Regions from separate parts of the Staphylococcus pseudoxylosus genome, predicted to be linked through region 3. Evidence: predicted binding sites of a transcription regulator. Region 3 holds the regulator's gene; each other region holds the start of a gene.
What was found. Region 3 encodes NrdR, which represses ribonucleotide reductase genes. Its sites were predicted from a motif close to AACACNATATATNGTGTT; they were not measured.

Region 1 (7,052 bases), 950 kb from region 3:
AATTTTGTAGTTGTTGATAAACCAACAGGTGAGATACAAAGTTCACCAATTGTTATCAATAAGAAACTAAGTACAAGCCATAATGGATTAACTAACTCATTGCCTGTAGCTAACGGAATGATCATTACTAAATATGATAGACCGGCAATAATTGCACCAAATGCAAATTTATATACAGTAGGCGGGTTGTGTTTCCCTAATTTCATCCATAACGTTGCAAATACTGGTGCTAATACAACGATAAATATTGGATTTAAGGATTGTGCCCAAGCTGCTGGAATTGTAAAGTCAAATAATCCATTGGTAAGGACTGACATTTCTAATTGTGTTTTTTTATCTGCAAACGTTGCTAAAATTGTTGAGCCTTGTTCTTGAATCATCCAAAAAGCTACAGATGTTATGTACAGTGGTACGTAACTATATACACGTGAACGCTCATCTTTAGTTACATCTTTACTTACAATCATGTTAATGAAAATGTAAATAGGTAATACGATACCTAAAATAGTAATTAAGAAACTGAAGTTTTCAAGCGTCAGTGCATTGAATAAATGCAAAACTAATAAATAAACTAAGAATAATAAGATGACACCACCAGATATAAAACCGAATTTCTTAAGCTCTGGTCTTGTTAATGGATTTGGGACGTTACGTCCAGCAAAACCTAAGTTTTTCTTACGTTTAATCGCATAGACAACTAAACCACAGAACATACCGATTGCAGCAGCTAAGAAACCTGCATGGAAACTAATTCTAGTTTGTAAGAAACCAGTTAATAACGGTGCAAGTAAGCTACCTAAGTTGATTCCCATATAGAATAATGTAAATGCAGCGTCTCGGCGTACATCATTACGGTCATATAATTCACCAACTGTAGTTGAGATGTTTGGTTTTAACAAACCTGTACCTGCAATGATGACAGCTAATGCAATCATGACTAATGTTAAATTATTTGGTAATGATAGTAATAAATGACCAATCATGATCAGGATACCACCATAGAAGACGGCATTTTGAGTGCCGGTGATCCTATCGGCAATCCAACCGCCAATCACGCCCGACATGTAGATTAAGGTACCGTATATTGCAACGATTTGCATCGCGACGGCTTGGCTTAATCCGAAACCACCTTCAGCTACACTATAGTATAGGTAAAAGATTAAAATGGCTTTCATACCGTAGTAACTGAATCTCTCCCAAAATTCAGTGAAGAATAGTGTACTTAGTCCTTTTGGATGTCCGAAGAAACCTTTGTTTGGAATACTTTTCATTATTTCTTCGTGTGTGTAATCAATCTTTTTCATAAATTCCCTCCCCCTAAACGGTTGGATTTATTCTATACCGTTTTTACAAAAATAACAAGTGTATATATGAAAAGTACAAAATTTAATGAATAATCAGTTAATTAACGATAAAAAAGTATAAAAAAATAAACTATCAAAGATGTCATGTAGTTAAGTTTCTTTGATAGTTTATGGAAATAGAGAATTAACGATTATCTATTTTTTCAGGATATAAATCATGATTCATTAAACGATGTTCTGCCATTTTTTCATACTTAGAATCTGGGCGACCATAATTCGTATAAGGATCGATTGAAATACCACCACGAGGCGTGAATTTCCCCCAAACTTCGATATAGTGAGGGTCCATTAATTCGATTAAGTCTTTCATAATGATATTCATACAATCTTCATGGAAATCACCATGATTTCTAAAACTAAATAAGTATAGTTTTAATGATTTTGACTCAACCATTTTTACATTGGGTATATAAGAAATATAAATTGTCGCAAAATCAGGTTGGCCCGTAATTGGACAAAGTGATGTGAATTCTGGACAATTAAATTTTACAAAGTAGTCACGTCCTGGATGTTTGTTATCAAATGATTCTAGGACTGCTGGGTCATAGTCGAATTCATATTTATTATTTTGATTGCCAAGTAAAGTAATATCTTGTAAATCTTCTGTGTTACGTCCTTCGCTCATAATTGAAAACTCCTTTAAATTTATGGTTTTTGTTCTGCTTTTTGAATTGTAGTAGGTTGTCTTCTTGCTTTTTCAAACATATAGTAACTAGACCCAATGATAATCATATAGCCAAGTACTGCGTAAAAGTCTGGTGATTCACCAAATAAGATAAAGCCAAATAAAGCGGTAAAGATAATAGATGCATAAGTAAAGATAGAAATATCTTTAGCAGGTGCATAGCTATAAGCAAGCGTAATACCGATTTGACCTGCGGCAGCTGATAGACCAGCACCGATTAAATACCATACCTGAGTCATTGTCATTGGCTCAAATGTAAATATAGTAAATGGTATCAGAACAATAATGGAAAAGAATGAAAAATAGAATACAATCGTATAGGGTGCTTCGCGTGTACTAAGTGCCCTGACACAAGTGTAAGCACTTGCTGCAAATATACCAGATAATAACCCTGCTATAGCTGGAAACATAGATGATGAAAATTCTGGTTTTACCACAAATAACATGCCTGCTATAGCTACGATCATAGCTATAAATTGATAATTACGAACCTTTTCATTTAAAAATATTAAACTAAGTAAGATAGTCCAAAATGGATTTAACTTCATTAAGGTATCAGCATCGCTTAGAATCATATGATCTATTGCATAAATATTTAGCAAAACACCAATCAAACCTAAGGTTGAACGCGAAATCAACAGGGGTTGACTGCTGAGTTTACCAAATAGGGGTTGTTTATATTTGAAAATAAAATACATAGGTATAAACATTGCTACTAAATTTCGAGCAAGTGACTTTTGGTATACCGGTAAGTCACCAGCTAGTCTGAAGAAAACAGACATAAAGCTAAAACCAACTGCTGAAATAAGTATGGCAATGATACCCTTAACTTTAGGATTCACATGTATCGCCTCAATTGTTAGTTTTTAACGTATATATATTAGCATATATTTCTAGAATATGTATATATCCTTGAAACTCTGAGGAAACTATATTATGCTTATATAAACGAACAAACGTTCTGTTTTTAGTATGGTAATTTACAATTTATCTAAATAGAATTTATAGTTTGTGTGATATGTGTTGTGGGCAATGCGAAGTGTTTTAATACCTAAACCACGCTAAATCAAGCGTTACAAGATTTTTTTAAAAAGCAAATGAAAACACCTTAAATTCTGAAAAAAATTTTTTTGTAACTAAAAACATCTGTTTAAAGTTGAATTGGTGCCATTTATCTCTCATCTTCAACATTTTGTCAAAAACAAAGGTCTTTAAATAAGGTTCTGAATTATGTATAATGAAACACATAATATAGTATTGATGACCAAGATAAAACACAATATATTGTGTTTTATATACGTAGTCACTTTATTTATAATAAACCAAATTTTAAGTAAAATAACACCATTGAGAGCGTTTAATAATGACAAATCAAGCATAAATACTTAATTAATGATTTTTTACATACCAACATATAGATAACAAGTTTACTATATATAGTGGTTCACTCCAAAAAGTTAATACTAGTTATCATTTCTTAAGTATGAATTGTAATAGTGAGATTTTATAGTTGTGATTTTTCATTAATAAAATATGAGTTAAATTAAGAAAGAAGGTGGTCCTATGAAGGTTGTCTATTTTTCATTTTCCGGTAATGTGCGCAGATTCATCAAAAAAACTGAGCTTACGAATGTGATGGAAATTACACAAAGTAATTGTTCTGAGAAAATTGAAGAACCATTCATATTGGTCACTGGAACGATAGGATTTGGCGAGGTACCACAACCAGTTCAGTCATTTTTAGATGTAAATAAAAATTTATTAAAAGGCGTTGCAGCGAGCGGAAATCGCAATTGGGGTCAAAACTTTGCGAAAGCTGGACGGTCTATCTCAGAAAAATATCAAGTTCCTTTATTAATGAAATTTGAAGTACAAGGAACACAAAATGATATTAGCGAATTTAAAGATAAGGTGGGGCATTTCAATGAAGATTATGGACGAGAAGAAATACAATCATATTGAGTTAAATAACGAGGTTACTAAACGTAAAGATAATGGCTTTTTCAATTTAGAAAAGGATCAAGAAGCATTAGCAGTATATTTAGAAGAAATAGAAGACAAAACGATATACTTTGATACTGAAATCGAACGCCTTCACTATCTCGTTGATAATGATTTCTATTTTGACTTATTTGCAAAATATTCAGAAGCAGATTTGATAGAAATAACAGATTACGCTAAAAGTATTCCCTTTAAATTTGCGAGTTACATGTCTGCAAGTAAGTTTTTCAAAGATTATGCTTTAAAAACAAACGATAAAAGTCAATATTTAGAAGATTATAAGCAACACGTAGCAATCGTAGCATTATATCTAGCAAATGGTCATAAAGCAACAGCTAAACAATTTATTTCAGCAATGGTTGAACAACGTTACCAACCAGCAACACCTACATTCTTAAATGCTGGTCGTGCTCGTCGAGGTGAACTTGTATCTTGTTTCTTACTTGAAACAGATGACAGTTTAAATTCAATTAATTTCATTGATTCAACAGCTAAACAATTAAGTAAAATTGGTGGCGGTGTTGCTATTAATTTATCTAAGCTACGCGCACGTGGCGAAGCGATTAAAGGTATCAAAGGCGTTGCCAAAGGTGTACTTCCAGTTGCAAAATCACTTGAAGGTGGCTTTAGCTATGCAGATCAACTTGGACAACGTCCTGGCGCGGGTGCAGTTTATTTAAATATTTTCCACTACGATGTTGAAGAATTTTTAGATACGAAAAAAGTAAACGCTGATGAAGATTTACGTTTGTCTACAATTTCAACAGGGTTAATTGTGCCATCTAAGTTCTTTGATCTTGCAAAAGAAGGCAAAGATTTCCATATGTTTGGACCTCATACAGTTTATAAAGAATACGGTGTTACTTTAGATGATATTAACTTAGATGAATATTACGATGAACTTGTTGCTAACCCAAATGTTGATAAGAAGAAAAAAGACGCACGTGAAATGTTAAATATGATTGCACAAACACAATTACAATCAGGCTATCCATATTTAATGTTTAAAGATAACGCAAACAAAGTGCATGCTAACTCTGATATTGGACAAATTAAAATGAGTAACTTATGTACTGAAATTTTCCAATTACAAGAGACTTCTATAATAAATGATTATGGCACTGAAGATGAAATTAAGCGTGACATCTCATGTAATCTAGGTTCATTAAATATTGTTAATGTGATGGAATCAGGTAAATTCAAAGACTCAGTACACACTGGTATGGATGCTTTAACGGTTGTTAGTGATGAAGCGGATATTCAGAATGCGCCTGGCGTTAGAAAAGCTAATAGGGAGTTACATTCAGTAGGATTAGGTGTAATGAATCTACATGGTTACTTAGCTAAAAATAAAATTGGTTACGAATCTGAAGAAGCGAAAGATTTCGCTAACATTTTCTTTATGATGATGAACTATTATTCTATTGAACGTTCAATGGAAATTGCTAAAGAAAGACAAGAAGTATACAAAGACTTCGAAAAATCTGATTACGCAAACGGTAAATACTTCGCATTCTATACAACTCAAAACTTTGAAGCAAAATATGAAAAAGTTCGTAAATTATTTGAAGGTTTTGATGTTCCAACAGCTGAAGATTGGAAAGCTTTACAAAAAGAAGTAGAAACACATGGTTTATTCCATGCATATCGTTTAGCTATTGCACCTACACAAAGTATTTCATATGTACAAAATGCAACTAGTTCTGTTATGCCAATCGTTGACCAAATTGAACGCCGTACTTATGGGAATGCAGAAACTTTCTATCCAATGCCATTCTTATCACCAGAGACAATGTGGTACTATAAATCTGCATTTAATACAGATCAAATGAAATTAATAGATTTAATCTCAACAATTCAAACTCACGTGGATCAAGGTATTTCAACAATTTTATACGTGAATTCTGAAATTTCTACACGTGAACTATCTAGACTTTATGTATATGCCCATCATAAAGGATTAAAATCTTTATATTACACTAGAAATAAATTATTGAGTGTTGAAGAATGTACAAGTTGTTCAATATAATTTAGCAATAAGAGCCAAGTTAAGTGATTATATAGAACAGTCTAGTCTAAGAATCAGATTAGGCTGTAAATCACTGCGTTAATTAAATTTTTACTAGATAGGGGACATTATCTAAATGAAAGCAGTCAATTGGAATACACAAGAAGACATGACCAATATGTTTTGGCGACAAAATATTTCACAAATGTGGGTAGAAACAGAATTTAAAGTATCTAAAGATATTGCAAGCTGGAAGACATTATCTGAACCTGAGAAAGAAGCATTTAAAAAAGCTTTAGCAGGATTAACAGGCTTAGATACGCATCAAGCAGATGATGGTATGCCACTTATCATGTTACACACGACAGATTTACGTAAGAAAGCCGTTTATTCATTTATGGCGATGATGGAACAAATTCACGCTAAAAGTTATTCGCATATTTTTACTACATTACTACCTTCTAGTGAAACAAATTATTTATTAGACAAATGGGTTATTGAAGAACCTCATTTGAAATATAAATCAGATAAAATTATTGATAATTATCATAAATTATGGGGCAAAGAAGCTTCGATTTATGATCAATATATGGCGCGCGTATCAAGCGTATTCTTAGAAACATTCTTATTCTATTCTGGTTTCTATTACCCATTATATCTTGCAGGACAAGGTAAAATGACTACATCTGGAGAAATCATCCGCAAAATATTATTAGATGAATCTATTCATGGTGTATTTACTGGTATGGATGCACAAAGTTTACGCAATGAACTTTCAGAAAGTGAAAAACAACAAGCAGATCAAGAAATGTATAAATTATTAGAAGATTTATATAGAAATGAAGTTGCTTACACACATTCACTCTATGATGATATTGGTCTATCTGAAGATGTACTGAACTATGTTAGGTATAATGGCAACAAAGCACTGTCCAACTTAGGATTTGATCCATATTTCGAAGAACGTGAATTTAATCCAATCATTGAAAATGCT
Region 2 (7,052 bases), 1.1 Mb from region 3:
AAACTTTTCACCATATCTAAAATTTTGCGCCACTTTGTTATAACAATTTGCACAGGCAAATGGACATCCTGAGACATATAAACTGCATCTGACACCTTCTCCATCAACAAAACTTTGTGACTCAATTTTGGCAATGTAACCTTGTCCTCTTTTAATATCTAATATTGTCATATGGTATGGTCTTTCAGATGTTTCACTCGAGCACACATTTCTTTATGTCTGCCTTCAATCGTAGGACGTTGGACTGGATTACCAAGATAGCCACATGTTCGTTTTACTACATCAACTGTAGTAGGGTCATCATTACCACACTCAGGACATTGATAGCCCGTTGCTGTTGTTTTAAAATCACCTTTAAAGTCACATTCCCTACAATGATCAATCGGAATGTTCGTGCCTAAATAGCTCACCTTATCATATGAATAATCCCATACTGCTTCTAACGCTTTTAAATTATGATTTAATTTCGGATATTCACAGTAATGGATGTAACCACCACTTGCATAAAAAGGATAATCCTTTTCAAAATCAATTTTCTCAAATGGTGTAATATCTTTTCTCACATCATAGTGGAATGAATTCTGGTAATATCCTTTATCAGTGACGTTTGGTATTTCACCATATTTCTCCATATCTAGTCTACAAAAACGATCAGTTAGAGACTCACTTGGTGTGCTATAAATACTGAACCAAATATCATATTGCTCAGTCCATTTCAACTGGTAAACTTTCATTGCCTTTAATATATCTAATGTAAATTTTTTAGCTATAGACTTTGTTTCCCAATTAGGACCATAAAACACTGTAGCGGCTTCATACAAACCGATATATCCCATAGATAAAGTAGCTCGTTTTCCTTTTAACAACGTCATAATATCTTCTGTATCCGTTAAACGATGTTTAAATGCACCATTTTTATATAAAATAGGCGCATTATCAGGTGTTACTTCAGAAATACGTTGAATGCGATATACGAGCGCATCATGCATTAGTGCCATTCGTTCATGAAATATCTTCCAAAACATTTCAATGTCACCATTAGATTCAATTGCCATTCTAGGCACATTTAATGTCACAACACCAAGGTTACATCTTCCATTATTCTCAAATTGTCCATCTTCGTTCTTCCAAGCTGGTAAAAATGAACGACACCCCATTGGAGCTTTAAAATCACCTAATATTTCGACCGTTTTATCATAATTCAAAATATCAGGATACATTCTTTTAGTAGAACATTCTAATGCCAATTGTTTTATATCATAATTCGGATCTTTCGAACTAAAATTTACGCCTTTTTTAATTGAAAACACAAGTTTTGGAAAAATGGCAGTGATACGATTTTTACCCAAACCTTTGATTCTAGTATTAAGTATTGCTTGTTGGATTTTACGGCTATATGTATCTGTTCCTAATCCAAACCCTAATGTTACAAAAGGTGTTTGACCATTTGATGTATACAATGTGTTGATTTCATATTCTAAACTTTCTATAGCACCTTCAATATCTTGTGAAACTCGATAATCAATGTAATTTTCTATGTCTTGTGATTGCACAAATTTTTCAGCCAATTCTCGATGCTTAGCTTCATTATATTGAACATAATGGCTCAGTAATTCATCAACCCTATCAATTGTACACCCTCCATATTGACTACTAGAAACATTGGCAATGATTTGTACAAGTTGGGCTGAAGCGGTTTGAATTGATTTAGGCGAAGTCACAGTTGCGTTACCAATTTGAAAACCATTCTTAAGCATACTTTCTGCATCTATTAAGCAACAATTCGTAAGCGGTTGAAAAGGATGATAATCTAAATCATGAAAATGTATGTCCCCTTCTTTATGAGCTGTTGCTACATGTTCTGGTAATAAATAATTTAGCGCATATGATTTAGATACTACACCGGCTGTTAAATCTCTCATTGTCGAAAATGTGGCACTATCCTTGTTGGCATTTTCATTTACCACTGTAGGATCTTTAGTTATTAAATGCTTTAAATCTTGTTCGAGTTTATTCATTTTATCCCCTCATTCCTATATATTGTGCCTTATTACAATTTATACTACAATATATAGTGTTTCAATGAGTGAGCTAGCCGTTCACAAATTCGTAAAATCATTTCGAAGTTTTTATGAACTTTAATTGCTTTTTCAAAATATCTGAATTAATAACATAAAAACATAGAAAACACTGCTAAACAATAGTTAATCATCCTATTGTCTAATCAGTGTTTTAAATTATTTTATATTCAACTCAAACTCTTTACAATTTCTCTATAAATTTTCTCGGCTGTCTCCTCATTTTCAACACCATAGACATTCATTCTTCCGTCTTTAAACAGGGTGATTTCATGAGGCCCATATGACAATAGTTTCACAAAGTCATTAGTTTTTTTTACGGTCATAGGTAAATAATCAGTATGGTTAAACATGTCGGCATTAAAGCGTAACAAAAACATGTCTCCGCATTGCTTCTCTATCTTGGTATCATATTTATCATTTAATAATGCATAATCATGTTTCTCACAAACATTACAATCACTTTGTTTTAAAGCACTAATGTCCATAGACTTATATTGCATATTAAAGCAATCCATAGTTATAAGTTTTTTTGAAAATGCTTCGTTAGAGACCCATCTCATTAGCTCGGAAACTTGCATACTAGCTACTTGATAAATCACTGGTGGTAGCACACCATTTATTGCACAACTTTCACCAGTACTTGGCATTGTTTCAAGTAGACATTTCAAGCATGGACCTTGATCATCGATACCATAAACAGTACCTTTACTACCAACTGCAGCACCATAAATCCAAGGTATATTTTGCTTGTTACAAGATTCATTGATTAAATATCTGATTTTAAAATGGTCCATACCATCTATAACAATATCCGGATGATATGTCGTTAATAGATTTTCAATATTTAAATTTGTTATTTCACAATCTATTGCTGTCACTTGTACGTTACTATTGATTTGATTCAACTTATGCTTTAATGCTTCAACTTTAGGTAACATCTGTTCCGCATCCAACTCATCATATAATGCCTGTCTATGTATGTTGGACAATTCAACAATATCCATATCGATTACAGTAAGTGAGCCTACCCCCATCCTTACTAACATTTCTGCACTGTGACTACCCAGTGCACCTACACCCATAATCATGACGTGTGTTTTTTGAAGTTGACTTTGACCTTGCTCACCAAACTGATGATACCTTACTTGTCGATTGTATCGTTCTATCATAAGAACCCAATACCTTCAGTTGGGCTCGATGCTTGTGCTGTATACTTCACAGGTATTCTTCCTGCTTCATAACTCAATCTTCCTGCATTAATCCCTTTATTCATTGCTTCTGCCATTTTCACAGGATTTGCTGCACTTGATATTCCTGTATTAAGTAAAATACCATCAGCACCTAATTCCATCGCATGACAAGCATCTTTAGGTGAACCAATACCTGCGTCTACGATTACTGGTACATTAACGCGTTCAATAATATAGCGCAAATTTAATGGGTTATTGATTCCTCTCCCCGTACCAATAGGTGAGGCAAGTGGCATAATTGCATGAACACCTAACTCTTCTAAGCGTTTCGCTAACACAACATCATTAGATATATACGGACAAACCGTATAACCTTTGTCTAATAACACTTTACATGCTTCATATGTTTCTAGTGGGTCTGGAAGTAATGTTTCGTCATCACCAATGACTTCTACCTTAATCATGTCGCAAACACCTGCGTGGTTAGCAATTTCTGCTATACGGATTGCTTCTTTAGCTGTCTTAGCCCCTGCAGTATTAGGAAATGTGATGAATTTCGATAAATCAACTTTTGCTAATGGATTTGGTAAATCTTTGTCATATAAATTCATGCGTCTCACTGCAAAAGTTAATACTTCTGTTTCTGACGCTTCAATAGCCTTAGTTTGTATCTCCTCATTATCAAATTTTCCTGTACCTAATAATAATCTTGAATTTAATGTAAAGTTGCCTATTTTAAACATATTAACCGCCTCCTACAAATTCTAATAATTCTAAGTTATCTTCATCATTGACTATTCGAGATGTAAATTGTTCTCGCTTAATTAATGTTTCATTATGCTCTACAATAATCCGTGTTTCATCCAGTCCTAATGATTGAATTATTTCTTGTATATTAATTGGTTGTTCAAAGTTAAATACATCACCATTAATCTTACATTTCATTTCGTTCACCTCTCCTAATCTGAAAATCGTACAATTGTTTTGGCCTATGCCCGCTGATAATCCATTGACTCATCAACTCACCTATTAAAGGCGAAAGTAAAATTCCATTGCGATAATGGCCAGCAATCACAAATAAGTCTTTATCTACTTCATCCATAATAGGCTGTTCATTTTGACAATAAGGCCGTATACCTGACCATTGATTTATGATTTTTCCATTTTTTAAATCAGGTATATAGTGCAAAGCCTGTGACTTAAGCCAAGCTTTTCCTGAATTAGACACCCCAACTGAGTAGTCATCAAAGTAACTTGTTGCACCGACTAAATATCTATTCTTTAATTTAGGGACGACGTAACAACCATTTGTCAGGAACATGGTAACATCCAAATTCAAATCGGGTTGTTCTATCAATAGTACTTCCCCTTTCACACCACTTACCGCTTCACAAGGTAAATATTGCCGTAAAAGTTTGCTTGTCCAAGCACCACCCGTGACAATTAACTTTTCAGTATAATAGGTTCCACTTTGTGTCTCCACGCGGTAGCCACTTTTTTCGGATTCAATATTGGTCACAGTTGTTTGGTATATCCTATCTATATGTCGATGTGAAAGTGACTTTAACAACGCTTTGGTATAGCGGTTTGCATTAATTTGATTATCTTCAGGCATATAGATACCATTTGTATGTTTTGAAGTAATGGCCTCGTTGGACAGGTGCTGAACATCAGTCGGGCTAAGACGTTCTACAGATGTAAAATGTTGTCTTAAAAATTGATATTGTTGTTCAATCTTTTTATTATCATAATGATCCGTAGCCAATTTTATTAATCCGCTATTTAAATACTCAATATCCACACCAACCTCTTCAAACAAACTGTCTCTTAGCGGTTCGAACATCCTTTGAGAAGTTGTTGCCAAACTAAACAAAGCACTGTTTTCGGTAAATTCATTTTGCGCGCCTAACATCCCACCCGCTTTATAAGATGCATGCTTGCCTGCTTCATCTCTATCTATCACAGCTATATTCGCAAAAGTTTGACTTAACCCACGTGCAATTGACATGCCCATGACTCCTGATCCAATAATAATGACATCATACATGCCCATCCCACACTTCCTTCATATGCTTGAGTTTTTGTTTCGAGTATTGATTAAAAATAGAAATCCCGGCTATGCCTGAAAATTCATTAGGTAAAGAAGATAAAGTATGTTGATTTATACCTCCAATTGCAATAATCGGAATATCAATTTGTAGAGCTGCTTCAATCTCAGACTTTACTCTAGGTGTTTGCTGAGGTTTAGAAGGTGTCTCAAATACGTGTCCAAACAACACAAAATCTAGCCCCAAATATTTAGCGTTAGCAATAGCATCTTTATGATGCGTAGACATACTCACTTGTATATTGGGATAATTAGCTTGTACTTCCTCAACACAGGGGTCGTTTTCCCTAAAATGAATTGCCGACAAGTCACATTTTAGGATTACATTAATATCACTATGAACAATAATCTTATCCTTAGGAAACTCATTTTTTAGTAATTCATTAACCCACTGAATGACTTCTTCAGTATTCGTTGGCACTCTTATTAATAAGTAATCAATAACACTTTCGATTTCACAGTAATGCTTAATATGTGATTTAGACAAATCTTGATATGGTGTAATAGCAATAAACAATATATTCACCCCAAATAAAAAAACGTTATTTTCCCTGGCGGAAAAATAACGTTATATGATTGCTTCTATCATAGAAAACGCCACTTTCCTACGCCAGTGCGAACTGGATCAGGTTCTAGGAATCCCTCAGTCATTACTTCAGTCTCAGCCTTTATCAAAGGCACTTCCAGTGGTTTCTATCTATTAAATTTTCAAAATAAATGTTCATTCACATCTTTTAGCGATTACTTACAATCTAACTTATAATGATTTACTTTTCAAGTATCACTTTAACATTAGTAGCACATGTTTCTAATAATAGATAACATGATTATGTGTTTTCTCACTTATAAAGACAACTCTAACAAACGTGCCGTTATAGGCCGGGTCTGACGATAGACTTCTTGATATATTTCAAAATATTTAATATAGCGTTCATGATGAGCTTTATTTGGCAGAAAAGTTCTATCATAGACAATAAATTGATTAACTACATCTTCTATGTTTTCATACCAACCCAAACCGACAATAGCTAGCATTGCAGCACCCATGCAAGGCCCTTCTTCATATTTCAATTTACTGACTTTCGCATTAAATATATCAGCCTGTAATTGTAACCAAAAATCATTTTTCGCACCACCACCGATTGATGTAATATGCGTTATGTCCTTCTCTTTTTCACGTAAATATACCAATGTTTCATACAATGAATAAGTAATACCTTCAATTACTGATCTAGCTATATCTGCATTTGTATGTAAAGTACTTAACCCGATAAAGCTGCCTCTAATTTTCGAATCGCCATGTGGTGTACGCTCACCCGAAAGATATGGTGCAAATAACAACCCTTCACTGCCAATTGTAGATTCACTTGCTAAACTTAAAATTTGATTAAAAGTTAAGTCAGGAAACATATACTTTTTCAACCAATTCAAACTATCTCCAGCAGCAAGCGTCACGCCCATTACATAGGATTTATCCTCAACAACATGATTGAAATAGTGCAAATTATGCCGATACGTCTTTCCTTCTCCTTCTTCACAAGTTAATAACGTACCAGAAGTCCCAATACTGCATAATGTATCACTGGATTTGATAACACCCGCACCAAGTGCACCGCATGCATTATCACCACCACCAGCAAAAACAGCCACATCATCTTTTAAACCTAATAATTT
Region 3 (7,052 bases):
TTAGAAAACTATGAAGCCGATGATATTATAGGAACATTAAGTAAAGAGGCTGATGACGCACAATTTGAAACGATTATTGTCACAGGTGATCGCGACTTAACACAATTAGCGACGGATGATGTTACAATTTATTATACTAAGAAAGGTGTGACAGATGTTGATCATTACACACCTGATTTTATTGCGGAAAAATATGACGGTTTAGTTCCTAATCAAATCATAGATATGAAAGGTTTGATGGGCGATGCATCAGATAATATCCCAGGTGTAGCTGGAGTCGGTGAAAAAACTGCCATCAAGTTATTAAAACAATTTTCAACCGTGGAAAACATTTATGAACATTTGGATGAAGTTTCTGGTAAGAAATTGAAAGAAAAACTAGAAAATAGTAAAGATGATGCTTTGATGAGTAAAGAGCTTGCAACTATTAATTGTGTAAGTCCTATTGAAGTATCACTTGAAGATACAAAACTGCCAGAGAATCCAGATGCTTCAGCTAAAATAGATTTATTCAAAAAACTAGAATTTAAACAATTGCTTGAACAAATAGATGTGGATGGCACACAGTCTACGGCTGAGGAAAAAGAATTAAATATAGAATCTGACTTTACAAATATTGACTTTAAATCTTTAACTTCTGCAACTGTTCATTTTGAATTGGATGGCTCCAATTATTTGAAAGATGATATTTTGAAATTTGCAATATTTGATGGTGATCATCATGTTGTTGTTGATGCAACAACTATTCATGATGATCCTGAACTTATAGCTTGGTTAGAGGATGACACAACAGAAAAAAATGTTTATGACGCTAAAAAAACATATGTTGTGGCGCACAGGTTAGATATATCGATTAAAAATATTATGTTTGATGTAATGCTTGCAAGTTATATTATTGATCCATCTCGAGCTATTGATGATGTAAACTCTGTGGTTAGCAATTACGGTCAATATTATGTTCAACAAAGTGTTGAAGTATATGGTAAGGGTAAGAAGAGACATTTACCTGAAGCCGATGTTTTGAATCGTTATGTTGCAACAGTGATTGAAGCGATTAGTCAAGTTAAACCAATCATGCAAGAACAATTAATCGAATATAACCAAACAGACTTGTTAGATAATTTAGAACTACCATTAGCGCGCATTTTAAGTGATATGGAAGAAACAGGTATTTACACTGTGGCTAGTGATTTAGAAGAAATGGAAAAAGAAATTCAAACAAAATTGGATGTATTGATTGATAATATTTATCAAGCTGCAGGAGAATCATTCAATATTAATTCTCCAAAGCAATTAGGTGTCGTATTGTTTGAAACATTAGAATTACCAGTAATTAAGAAAACAAAAACAGGATATTCTACTGCGGTAGATGTACTTGAACAATTACAAGGACAACATCCAATCATTGAATATATATTAGAATACAGACAACTTGCAAAGTTACAATCCACTTATGTTGAAGGCTTACAGAAGGTTATAAGTGATGATAATAGAATCCATACAAGATTTAATCAAACTTTAGCACAAACAGGTAGATTATCGTCTATTGACCCAAATTTACAAAACATCCCTGTCCGTTTAGAAGAGGGTAGAAAAATAAGAAAAGCATTTAAATCTAGTGATGACAACAATGTTATTTTTTCTGCAGATTACTCGCAAATTGAACTCCGAGTTTTAGCTCATATCACACAAGATGAAAGTATGAAGCAAGCATTTATTAATGATGATGATATTCATACGGCAACGGCGATGAAAGTATTTGGGGTAGAACCTGATGAAGTAGATGGCACGATGCGTAGACAAGCTAAAGCAGTTAACTTTGGAATTGTTTATGGTATTAGTGATTATGGTTTAAGCCAAAGTTTAGGAATCACTCGGAAACAAGCTAAACAATTTATTGATGATTATTTAGATAGTTTCCCTGGCGTAAAACAATATATGGAGGATATCGTCAAAGATTGTAAAGCACAAGGCTATGTAGAAACCTTGTTACATCGTCGTAGATATATTCCGGATATAACTAGTAGAAATTTCAATTTGCGTGGTTTTGCTGAGAGAACTGCAATGAATACGCCAATTCAAGGTAGTGCTGCTGATATAATTAAATTAGCTATGGTTAACTTTGATAAAGAAATTAAGCATACAGATTTTCACGCAAAATTATTATTACAAGTACACGATGAATTAATATTTGAATTACCGAAGGATGAAGTGGAAGCATTCAGTAAATTTATAGAAGAAATCATGGATAATGCCCTTGAACTAGATGTGCCATTAAAAGTAGAGTCTAGTTATGGTGCTACATGGTATGATGCAAAATAGAAAGAAGGTACTTAAATGCCTGAACTCCCAGAAGTAGAACATGTAAAAAGAGGTATTGAACCGTTTGCTACCGGTCAAAAAATTGAATCTGTTATATTTTCAGAGAAAGTTAAGGAAGGCAAGGCAAGTCAACGTGAAACCATAATTAAAGGTATGGCATTAGATACATTCCAAAAATTCACAGAACAATATGTAATTAAAGAGATTGAACGTCGTAGTAAATATATTGTGTTTCACATCGAAAAAGATAACGAAGAAAGAATACTCATCAGTCATTTAGGTATGGCTGGTGGATTCTTTGTGGTTGATAAAATTGAAGATATTAGTGTGCCAAATTATAGAAAACATTGGCATGTTATATTTAAGTTAGATAATGATAAATTGCTAGTTTATTCAGATATTAGACGATTTGGAGAAATTAGGAATGTACCTGATTTTGAGGCGTATCCTTCATTTTTAGAAATTGCTCCAGAACCTTTTGAGGAAGATGCAAAAGGGCATTACTTAGCTTGGTTTGCCAAAAAAATGTATCAAAATAAGCCTATTAAACAAATGATTTTAGATCATAGAGTGATTTCAGGTTGTGGTAACATATACGCTTGTGAAGCATTATTTAGAGCGGGGATACATCCAGCTCGGTTATCAAAATCATTAAACAATCAAGAGCGCGACATATTATTTTATTATGTTCGAGATGTGTTAGAATCGGGTATAAAATATGGTGGAACAAGCATCTCCGACTATCGTCATGCAGATGGTAGTACTGGGACAATGCAACAGCACCTTAATGTTTATAAACAAAAGGTTTGTAAGGTTTGTGGAAATGACATAGAAACGCAAGTCATTGCAACTAGAAACAGTCATTTCTGCCCTACATGCCAAAAATAAAGGAAGAGTGAGAATATGCCAAAAGTTATAGGACTAACTGGTGGTATCGCATCAGGTAAATCTACAGTATCAGAACTTTTAACAGCACACGGATTTAAAGTTGTAGATGCAGATATTGCATCTCGACAAGCTGTTGAAAAAGGAACTGAAGGATTAGCACGCGTCAAAGAGGCATTTGGCGATGGAGCAATAGATGAAGATGGGAATATGAATAGATCGTATGTTGGTGAAGTTGTTTTTAATCAACCAGAGAAGAGATTGATTTTAAATGAAATCGTTCATCCAATTGTTCGCGATATAATGGAAGAAGAAAAGAAAACATATCTTGAGCAAGGTTATAATGTGATTATGGATATTCCATTGTTATTTGAAAATGATTTACAAGAAACTGTAGATGAAGTGTGGCTAGTGTACACTTCAGAAAGTATTCAAATAGATCGATTGATGGAACGCAATGACTTATCTATGGAAGAAGCGAAAGCACGTGTATATAGTCAAATATCAATTGATAAAAAACGTAGAATGGCAGATCATGTTATAGATAACAGAGATACTAAATTAGAACTTAAACAAAACTTAGAAAATTTGTTGCTTGAAGAAGGTTACATTGAGAGTGACACAGAAGAAGCACAATAATAGAAGTGTATAAACATCCAGTTTTCGTTATGAAAATTGGATGTTTTTTATATATAAAGATAAATTAGTTATTTAACAGTGTATATTGCAACGATCAATAATGTTACATCTGATGTTTTAAAGAAGAGGATTGAAATTGAATTGTATGTTTTTGTGTAACTAAAAGTATAAATTATTTGAAATTAAAAAAATTTACATTTGTTTCAGAAAACGCTTTCTTAAAATCTAATTTATGTTATACTATTTCCATAAAGTATAACACTAAAACGAGGGGTGCTTCGAATGACGACAAATATTGCGATTAACGGAATGGGTAGAATAGGTAGAATGGTATTGAGAATTGCGCTCAATAATAAAGATTTGAATGTTGTAGCGATTAATGCTAGCTACCCAGCTGAAACAATTGCTCACCTAATTAACTATGACACAACACATGGTGCTTATGATTTAAAAGTAGAGCCAACGGAAGAGGGTATTAAAGTGAATGACCATGTCATCCAATTGGTATCTGATAGAAATCCGGAAAATTTACCTTGGGAAGAATTGAATGTTGATATAGCAATAGAGGCAACAGGTAAATTTAATCATGGAGATAAAGCAATTGCGCATATTAATGCAGGTGCTAAAAAAGTATTATTAACAGGACCATCAAAAGGTGGCGATGTGCAAATGATCGTCAAGGGTGTAAATAATGATCAATTAGACATAGAGCAATACGATATCTTTAGCAACGCTTCATGTACAACAAATTGCATTGGACCAGTCGCTAAAGTTTTAAATGATGAATTTGGTATTCAAAATGGATTAATGACTACTGTTCATGCTATTACTAATGATCAGAATAACATCGACAACCCTCACAAAGATTTAAGACGTGCACGTTCATGTAATGAAAGTATTATCCCAACTTCTACAGGTGCTGCAAAAGCATTAAAAGAAGTCTTACCTGAATTAGAAGGAAAACTACATGGTATGGCTTTAAGAGTACCAACAAAAAATGTATCTTTAGTAGACTTGGTTGTAGATTTAGATGCAGATGTAACGGCAGAACAAGTTAATCAAGCATTTAAAGACAATGATTTACAAGGTGTTATTTCAACCGAAGATGCACCATTAGTTTCAATGGATTTCAATACTAATCCACATTCTGCTATCATTGATACACAGAGTACAATGGTTATGGATGATAATAAGGTAAAAGTAATTGCGTGGTACGATAACGAATGGGGCTATTCAAATAGAGTTGTGGATGTTGCCGTTCAAATTGGTCAATTACTGAAAAGTGATGTTGCAGCAGTAACATATTAAAACTAAAATCATGTCTGTAATAACAATATGATGGTATTAATTTATAAACTCCTTCTAAGTTAGTTTGCATTTAAGCATACTAACTTAGAGGGAGTTTTATTAGTGTTATTAACACAAGGAGGAATAAGAAGCTAGATATATTCAAATATTTGGTGTAATGAAGTATCCTTTTATAGTAAGAGTTGTCATCAGAAAAATGTATAAGAGTTAGTTAAAAATAATTCAGCATTAATTCTTATATGCTAAATTGTGTAATACGATTCTTTTGTGACATGCATATTTATAGTATAATAGAAGATAATCATAAATGAGAGGGTGATAATTCGATGAAATGCCCGAAATGTAATTCGACTCATTCTCGTGTTGTAGACTCTAGACATGCAGATGAAGTTAATGCGATTCGTCGTAGAAGAGAATGTGAAAATTGTGAAACAAGATTCACAACCTTTGAACATATAGAGAAAAGACCACTTATCGTGGTGAAAAAAGATGGAACCCGGGAGCAATTTTCGCGTGAGAAAATATTAAATGGTTTAGTACGTTCTTGTGAAAAGAGACCGGTTCGTTACCAACAATTAGAAGATATTACTAATAACGTAGAATGGAAGTTGCGTGATGAGGGACACGCAGAAATTTCTTCTAGAGAAATAGGAGAACATGTGATGAATCTACTTATGCACGTAGATCAAGTGTCCTATGTACGATTTGCTTCTGTTTATAAAGAATTCAAAGATGTAGATCAATTATTGCAATCAATGCAAGGTATATTAGTAAATAATAAACGGAGTGATTCGTAAATGGGGTTACAATCATATGATTATGGATTGAGACCACATGATAATTTTACTATCGTGCGTGAATTTTATTTAAATAATAATCATTTAGAAATCTTGAACAGATTGTTTACACCGATGATAGGCGCTAATGCGACGGGACTATATCATTATTTAAACCAATTTGTGGACCACGAAGTAGATGCGGTGTTGACGCACTATATTATTATGAGTGAGTTGAAAATTAATCTATTAGAATTCAGAAAAGAAATGGATTTGTTGGAAGGTATTGGATTGGTAAAATCTTATGTAAATCATAACGAGCAGCATTCCTCATTTGTTTATGTTCTTAATCAACCTCCTACTGCGAAACAGTTTTTCAGTGACCCTATGCTATCAGTTTATCTATATAGTGAGGTGAGCAAGCAACGTTACCAACAATTAAAACGTCACTTTGAAACCAAAAATGCTATCGACTTAAACAGTTATCAAGATATAACACGCACATTTACTGATGTTTTTAAAATCCCTAATAAAGCATTAGCACAAGATACAACATACATCCAAGATGATAAGCCGTATGAAGGTTTAGACCTTACACGCGTTCACTTTGACTTTGAAACATTATATGATTTGTTGCAGAATCATTTTATTAGTTCAAAAATTGTTACGAATGATGCGAAAGCGTTAATAACACAAATTGCAACATTATATGGTTTGACGCCTGAATCGATGAAGCGTATTATTTTAAAATCGATAACGAGTGCGCAAGAATTATCTTTTGAAGAATTAAGAAAACACGCACGTACTTATTATTTAATGGAACATGAACAACAGTTACCCAATTTACAAGTTAAATCAGAAAAAGATAATGTTCCTTCACAAGTAAACACTTCTGAAGAAACGTCAAGTCAATCTGATAATTGGTTGGTACAATTGGAGCAAACAAGCCCAATTGATATGTTAGCATCGTGGTCAGAATCTGAACCGACTACACAGCAAAAATTCATGATTGAAGAATTGATTGAACGTGAAAACTTATCTTTTGGTGTTATTAATATTCTATTGCAATTTGTTATGTTGAAGGAAGATATGAAGTTACCTAAAACTTATATTTTTGAAATA

Region 1: a site for NrdR is predicted at 3,323-3,340, ahead of nrdI (class Ib ribonucleoside-diphosphate reductase assembly flavoprotein NrdI). Genes of this name have one in related genera too.
Region 2: a site for NrdR is predicted at 2,062-2,079, ahead of nrdD (anaerobic ribonucleoside-triphosphate reductase). Genes of this name have one in related genera too.

Annotation. Positions count from the first base shown of each region.
Region 1 is NZ_CP085024.1:2,258,393-2,265,444, reverse strand. Features, by position in the region: gene LG295_RS10905 (peptide MFS transporter) at 1-1,304, opposite strand, end outside; gene queF (preQ(1) synthase) at 1,489-1,989, opposite strand; gene LG295_RS10895 (DMT family transporter) at 2,010-2,891, opposite strand; gene nrdI (class Ib ribonucleoside-diphosphate reductase assembly flavoprotein NrdI) at 3,613-4,011, shown strand; gene nrdE (class 1b ribonucleoside-diphosphate reductase subunit alpha) at 3,974-6,079, shown strand; gene nrdF (class 1b ribonucleoside-diphosphate reductase subunit beta) at 6,195-7,052, shown strand, end outside.
Region 2 is NZ_CP085024.1:251,548-258,599, reverse strand. Features, by position in the region: gene nrdG (anaerobic ribonucleoside-triphosphate reductase activating protein) at 1-171, opposite strand, end outside; gene nrdD (anaerobic ribonucleoside-triphosphate reductase) at 168-2,018, opposite strand; gene LG295_RS01185 (ThiF family adenylyltransferase) at 2,249-3,247, opposite strand; gene LG295_RS01180 (thiazole synthase) at 3,247-4,014, opposite strand; gene thiS (sulfur carrier protein ThiS) at 4,016-4,216, opposite strand; gene LG295_RS01170 (FAD-binding oxidoreductase) at 4,206-5,318, opposite strand; gene LG295_RS01165 (thiamine phosphate synthase) at 5,311-5,904, opposite strand; TPP riboswitch at 5,964-6,073, opposite strand; gene xylB (xylulokinase) at 6,222-7,052, opposite strand, start outside.
Region 3 is NZ_CP085024.1:1,313,390-1,320,441, forward strand. Features, by position in the region: gene polA (DNA polymerase I) at 1-2,322, shown strand, start outside; gene mutM (bifunctional DNA-formamidopyrimidine glycosylase/DNA-(apurinic or apyrimidinic site) lyase) at 2,338-3,210, shown strand; gene coaE (dephospho-CoA kinase) at 3,226-3,846, shown strand; gene gap (type I glyceraldehyde-3-phosphate dehydrogenase) at 4,129-5,154, shown strand; gene nrdR (transcriptional regulator NrdR) at 5,481-5,951, shown strand; gene LG295_RS06315 (replication initiation and membrane attachment family protein) at 5,952-7,052, shown strand, end outside.